Regions from separate parts of the Nocardia otitidiscaviarum genome, predicted to be linked through region 2. Evidence: riboswitches for the same ligand, from Rfam matches in the RefSeq annotation. Region 2 holds a riboswitch; the other holds the start of a gene.

Region 1 (3,204 bases), 900 kb from region 2:
CGACGACGGCGAAGTTCAATGGAACGCGCGGCGCGCCCGCGGGCAGCGTCCAGCCTTCCGGGCAGGCGACGAGTTCCGGGAAGGCGTGCCAGTCCATGTACGGCAGTTCGCGCAGCGACTCCGTCACGAGCCCGGCGTCCAGCAGGACCGTGACGATCTCCTGGAGGTCGTGCCGCCACTCGTGGTTGGTCGCGTGCGCGATCTGCCCCGCCGAACCCGGTGTGTAGCTGCCCGAATCGGTGTAGGTCTGTACGCCGCCGCCGGACAGATAGTCCTCGCTGATCTCCCAGGGTTCGAAGCCGAGCGCCCCGAGCAGCGGATGGTCGTCGCGGATGAGGAACACCCCGCCCGGTTCCAGCAGATCGTGGACGGATTGCGCCCACGCGTCGAGCTCCGGCAGCCACACGATGGTTCCGGCGCTGGTCACGATGGTGCTGAAGCGCCGGTCGAGCAGTGCGGAGGCGAATCGCGCGTCGCCCTCCACCCAGGTGATCTCGCGCCCGTCCGCCGCCGCGATGCGGGCGGCGTGGCGCAGCGAGTTCGGCGACAGATCCAGACCGTGGACGTCGACCGCCCCGAGCCGCGCCCAGGAGACGGTATCGGTGCCGATATGGCATTGCAGGTGCAGCAGCGACCGATCCCGGATGCCGGTGTCCGGGAGGTGCGGGGCCAGGACGGACAGATCGTTGCGCACCACCGTCGAGATGCGGGTCGGTTCGTTCAGGAATCCGTCCACGTCGTACATGCCCGAGCGCGCGTGCACGTCGGCGCGGTCGTCCCAGTTCGCCCGATTGTCGGCTATCGCGGTGTCATCGGCGATGGCGGTGTCGTCGGCTATGGCGGTGTCGTCGGCTGTCGGGGCGGCATCATGCATGCCGTCCGGTCTACTACCGCGGGTGGCCGTCGCACCACTGAATTTCGGCGACCTGGGCGCGCACCTCGTCGACGTGTTCGCCGCAGCCGGCCCACGTCGTCTTGCCACACGTCTCGCACGGCACCGGGTAGCACATGGATTCATCTCCTCACGTCGGCCGAGTCGAGCATACCGGCGGCATACCGGCGGTTCGCCGGCCGCACCTCCGGCTACGAGCGCGGATGCCCGGTTCGCGAACTCTGCTACATTCGCCGGGCCGTGGTGTTCGGGAAACCGGTGTGGAACCGGTGCGGCCCTCGCCACTGTGATCGGGAGCGACGAATCGTTCCGGGCGACAAGGTCGTCCGGAGCCACTGGGGCCCTGCCCTGGGAAGGTGGATTCGCCGCGCGACACCCGTCAGCCAGGAGACCGGCCACGGCGCTGTAGTGCCCGTTCCACGAGGACCTGGAAGGCGGTCGTCTTGACCACGTTTGTTTCCGCGCGCCTGCGGATCGGCGCGTTGCTCGCCGGTGCCGTCGCGCTCGCCGGGTGTGCGCCCGCGGCCGACACCGCTGTCGGCGACGCCGCCGTCACGCGCGTCAACTGCGGTATCGATATCGGCGTCGATGCGCCGCCGCAGCGCATCTATGCCGCCTATCAGCCGTCCATCGAGATCGCGCACGCCCTCGGGGTCACCGACCGCCTGGTCGGGACGGCCTTCCTGGACGCGGCGGTGCTGCCCGAATACCGGGACGCGCAGGCGAGCGTCCCGTACGTCGAGAAGCTGCCGAGCCGGGACGAATTGCTGTCCCAGCAGCCCGATTTCGTGCTCTCCGGCTACAACGGGGTGTTCGCGAAATCCGCTCAGGCCAGCGTCGGCACCCGCGCCAGCCTGCACGAACTCGGGGTGCGCACCTGGGTGCTGAGTCCGCTGTGCCCGAGCGCCGACGGACTGGCGGACGAGGCCATCGACCCGGCGACGGTGCGATTCGACAACGTGTACGCGGATCTGCGCGATCTCGGCGCACTATGGGGTGTGCCCGAACGCGCCGAGCAGGTGGCGACCGATCTGCGCGACCGGATCGAGGCGGTGCGCGCGACGGTCGCGGGAGCCGAACGCCCCCGGGTCGCGGTGGTGACGCCCAAGGACGACGGTTCCTACACCGTCGCGGGCGGCATCGACTTCGTCACCCGGATCATCGAGGCCGCGGGCGGGGTGAACGCCTTCGCCGACCTGACCGCCCGCCGCAATGTGCCGATCGGCGCGGAGGAGATCATCGCCCGCGATCCCGACATCATTCTGACCAGCCTGTGCTGCGAGGCCGGCTACACCCGCGCCGACGGGCAGTCGCAGGCCGACACCATCACCGGCAATCCGGCCTTCGCCAATCTGACCGCGGTGCGCGCGGGTGCGGTGCACCCCTTCCTGTTCGCCGATCGGGCGGCTGGGGTGCGAATCGCCCACGCGACCGAACTGGTCGCCGAGTTGATCCACCCCGATCTGTTCGGGCGGTGAGTCGCGGTCTGCGCGGCGTCGGCATGCCGGTGGCCCTCGTCGCGCTCGCCCTGGTCTGCCTCGCCTCGCTGCGGGTCGGGACGCATCCGATCACCGTCGATCAGGTGGCGGCGGCGTTCACCGACTTCCGGGGCACCGACGCGGATCGGGTGGTGCGCTACATCCGGCTGCCCCGCACGGTGGCCGGACTGCTGGCGGGTATCGCGCTCGCCCTGGCCGGGGCCGTCATGCAGGGGCTGACCCGCAATCCGCTCGCCGGACCCGGACTGCTGGGCATCAATTCGGGTGCGTCGCTGGCCATCGTGATCGCCATGGGCGTGCTCGGCCTGAGCGCGCCGGGCGGAGTCGTGTGGTTCGCCTTCCTCGGTGCGGCCGTCGCGGCGGTATTCGTCTACACGCTGGGGTCGCTCGGCTTCGGCGGCGCCACCCCGGTGAAGCTGGCCCTGGCCGGTGCCGCGTGCGCCGCGCTGTGCGGTTCCATCACCACCGCCGTCACGCTGCTGGACCGCACCACCTTCGACAACTTCCGGTTCTGGGTGGTGGGTTCGCTGACCCGCGCGGATATCGAATCCGTCTGGGCCATAACGCCGTTCATCGCCGTCGGGACCGTGCTGGCGGTGGCGGTGGCGCGCTCGCTCAACGCGCTCGCCATGGGCGAGGACATGGCGCGCACACTCGGCACGCGGCTGGTCACGGTGCGCGCGGTCGGCGCGGCGGCCGTGGTGCTGCTGGCGGGCGCCGCGGTGGCCATCGCCGGACCCGTCGCGTTCATCGGCCTGGTGATCCCGCATATCGCGCGGGCCCTGGCCGGACAGGACTACCGCTGGATCCTGG
Region 2 (3,204 bases):
CACCATGCCGGTGGTCGCGTCGATCTGCACCTCGTATTCGGCGCCGGTGCGGGTCGCCACGTCGACCTCCCACGTCGGCGTTCCGTCGGCCATCTCCAGTTCGATGGACTGCACGGTCGCGCCCATCAGCGCGTCCTGGGCGGCCCGCAGCGCCTCCTGATCGCTGACCGCGGGCTGCACCGCGGGCACCGCGGCGGCGGGTGCGGCTGCCGCGCCGAGCGCGGCGGCGGCGAGCACCACGCCGAACGAGAATCGGCGCAGGCCGTCGGCGGCGCGAGGAATCGTGACCGTCATGATGATGCTCCTTTGCTCGTTATCCGGGATTTCGCAGGCGCGGCGGGATCGATCTCTCGCGCCCTCGCGGACGGAACTACCACCGTCGCGGCGGTTCATGCGCGGAGGTTCGGCGGAAGCATCGTGGAGGGAAACATCGAGAAACGGCGACAGAACGGTCACGCGTGGGTACAGTTTTCGACACGTTCCCACACCGGACCGCCAGCGTCGGTGACTCCGGAGTTCGGGCGCTGTCGCTGATCTACCGAGGACGTGCTGTGTCGCTGCATCGAGAGACCTCCGGTTCCCTTTCCGTCCAGGACCTGCTCGGTGCGGTCGAGGGCGGAACATCCACCAGTCATCGCGCCGACCCCGGTTCGGGCGGATATGTCAGGGCCGTCGCGGGTGTGGCGGTGGCGGCGGGAGCGCTGCTCACCACGGTCGCCCAGCTGGCTCCGGCCGCCGCGGTCGCCGCTCCTCCGACGCCCGTCGACGAGGCCGATCCGGTCGCAGATCCGGTGCCGCTGGACATCCAGTCCGCACCCGAGCTGCTACAGGCCGCGGTGGACGCCACCGTCGCCGCGGTGACGAACCAGATGCCGCCCACCCCGAGAGAGATCGCCCCGCCCGCGCAACCCGCTCCGGCGCCGCCGGCCGCGCCCTTCGGCCTGGCCGGGCTCCCGGCCGAGATCGCCGCACCGCTGGCGCAGGCCGAGCAGACCATCAAACAGCTCCAGCAGCAGTTCGCCCCCGCCGCGCCCGCACCCGCGCCGTTCATCGCCGCTCCCGCCGTCCTGCCGGTGGGCGGCCAGATCAGCTCCGGATTCGGCAGCCGCTGGGGCGCGTTCCACTACGGCGTCGATATCGCCGACGCACTGGGGACACCGATCCACTCGGCGCTGGGCGGCACCGTCGTGGAGGCCGGACCGGCCGACGGCTTCGGACTCTGGGTGCGCGTGCTCCAGGACGACGGCACCACCGCCGTCTACGGCCACGTCAACGACATCTACGTTGCCGAGGGCCAGCGGGTGAACGCGGGCGACGTGATCGCCACCGTCGGCAACCGCGGCCAGTCCACCGGCCCCCACCTGCACCTGGAGATCTGGGACCAGCACGGCAACAAGATCGACCCGGTCTCCTGGCTGGCCGCCAAGGGCGTGCTCATGGAACAGCACTGGGGCGCGCACTGACGCGCCTCCGCGCGATTCCATCCGGCCCACGCGGTTCCACCTGCGGAAGTGCGCTATATTCACGGTCGCAGCTGGTTCGCCGGAGGCGGAGTCGAGGAGCCCCTTATCCGCCCGATGGCGTCGAGCCCGGGACGTGTTTCGCACGGACCGAGGTGAAGAGGGAACCCGGTGGGAGTCCGGGACTGTCCCGCAGCGGTGAGTGGGAACGACGGTCGTCATGGGCACTGGGCGCGAGTCCGGGAAGCGACGGCCGGTAGGACCAGCCCCGGATTCCGACGTCGGGGTCGACCCGGGTGGGGTCGGTGCCCACGAGTCCGAAGACCTGCCGGTTGTGCCGGGTACGCCGTATCCGGCGGCCGTCGCCTCGTGGATCGGGCGCTACGCCGAGTGGGACCCGGGCACGGGATGATGTTGCAGGGGCTCCGCTGGCGTGCGTTCGGTGTGGGTGACGGCCATCGGCTGTCTACTTCACGAGGCGACTATGTATTCTCCCTCCGAATCGGGGCTCTCGGGCGTGGGGCGTCCGGCCCGGATATCGCCGACCGCGTCCGGCGTTCCCTCGGTCGTGCAGAGTCTGCGGCGACACGCCGCCGGACCGCGGGTGCCCTTCTCCGTCGAGTTCAATCCGCCCCGCGACGCCGCTGGCGAGGCCCGGCTGTGGCGGGCGGTGCGCGAATTCGAGCGGATGCACCCGGCTTTCGTGTCGATGACCTACGGTGCCGGTGGCTCCACCAAGGACCGCACCGCGCGCATCACCGGCCAGTTGGCCCAGCAGACCACCCTGCTGCCGGTGGCGCACCTGACCGCGGTCGGCCACAGCGTCGCCGAACTGCGCGCGCTGGTCGGCTCGTACGCCGATTGCGGAATCCGCAATATCCTGGTGCTGCGCGGAGATCCGCCCGGCGACCCGCTCGGCGCGTGGCACCGCCATCCCGACGGCGTCGAGTACGCCGAGGAGTTGGTGCGCATCGTGCGCGATCTCGGTGACTTCCACGTCGGCGTCGCATCCTTCCCGCAGGGGCACCACCGCTCCCCCGACCTGGACACCGACACCGCCTTCCTGGCCGCGAAACTGCGTGCGGGCGCGGATTACTCGATCACTCAGATGTTCTTCGACGTCGAACACTATCTGCGCCTGCGGGATCGGGTGCTGGCGGCCGATCCCATACAGGGCGCGAAGCCGATCATTCCGGAGCTGATGCCGATCACCTCCATGCGCACCGTCGCGCGCGCCGAGGAACTCAGTGGCCGCGCGCTGCCCGCGGCCGTCCTGGACCGGCTGCGCCGGGCCGCGGGCGACGGCCCCGAGGAGAACCGCGCCGCCGTCCGCAGGGTCGGCATCGAGATCGCCACCGAGATGGCGCAGCGCCTCATCGACGAGGGCGCACCCTGCCTGCACTTCATCACCCTCAACTTCGCCAAGGCCACCACCGAGGTGCTGACGAATCTGGGCTACGAGGTCACCGCCGCCCCACTGAGCGCCTGATCGTCCACCGGTCCGCTGATCACCCGGCGGTGGACGGCACGTACGGAATGTGCTGCGAGCTGTTGTCGTCCACCCGGATCGGGCGGCCCAACTGCGGGAAGGCGCGCTGGGCGCAGTCGGTGCGCTCGCAGACCTTGCAGCCCGCGCCGATCGGCACGGCCGCGCTCGGATCGTCCACCGGCAGCGCGTGGGAGTAGACGAGCTTGTCCGCGTACGCCAGATCGCAGCCCAGCCCGATGGCGAAATCCCTTTTCG

The links. Region 2 has a riboswitch for cobalamin ahead of FOH10_RS14780 (methylenetetrahydrofolate reductase). Riboswitches for the same ligand answer to the same signal wherever they lie in the genome.
Region 1: it holds a riboswitch for cobalamin, as region 2 does, so the genes downstream of both, FOH10_RS10560 (ABC transporter substrate-binding protein) here and FOH10_RS14780 (methylenetetrahydrofolate reductase) in region 2, are expected to answer to the same signal.

What each region holds. Positions count from the first base shown of each region.
Region 1 covers NZ_CP041695.1:2,434,235-2,437,438, reverse strand. The annotation lists gene FOH10_RS10565 (class I SAM-dependent methyltransferase) at 1-874, opposite strand, end outside; cobalamin riboswitch at 1,117-1,306, shown strand; gene FOH10_RS10560 (ABC transporter substrate-binding protein) at 1,336-2,370, shown strand; gene FOH10_RS10555 (FecCD family ABC transporter permease) at 2,367-3,204, shown strand, end outside.
Region 2 covers NZ_CP041695.1:3,335,994-3,339,197, forward strand. The annotation lists gene FOH10_RS34810 (PepSY domain-containing protein) at 1-294, opposite strand, end outside; gene FOH10_RS14775 (M23 family metallopeptidase) at 552-1,463, shown strand; cobalamin riboswitch at 1,597-1,789, shown strand; gene FOH10_RS14780 (methylenetetrahydrofolate reductase) at 1,945-2,949, shown strand; gene FOH10_RS14785 (short-chain fatty acyl-CoA regulator family protein) at 2,969-3,204, opposite strand, start outside.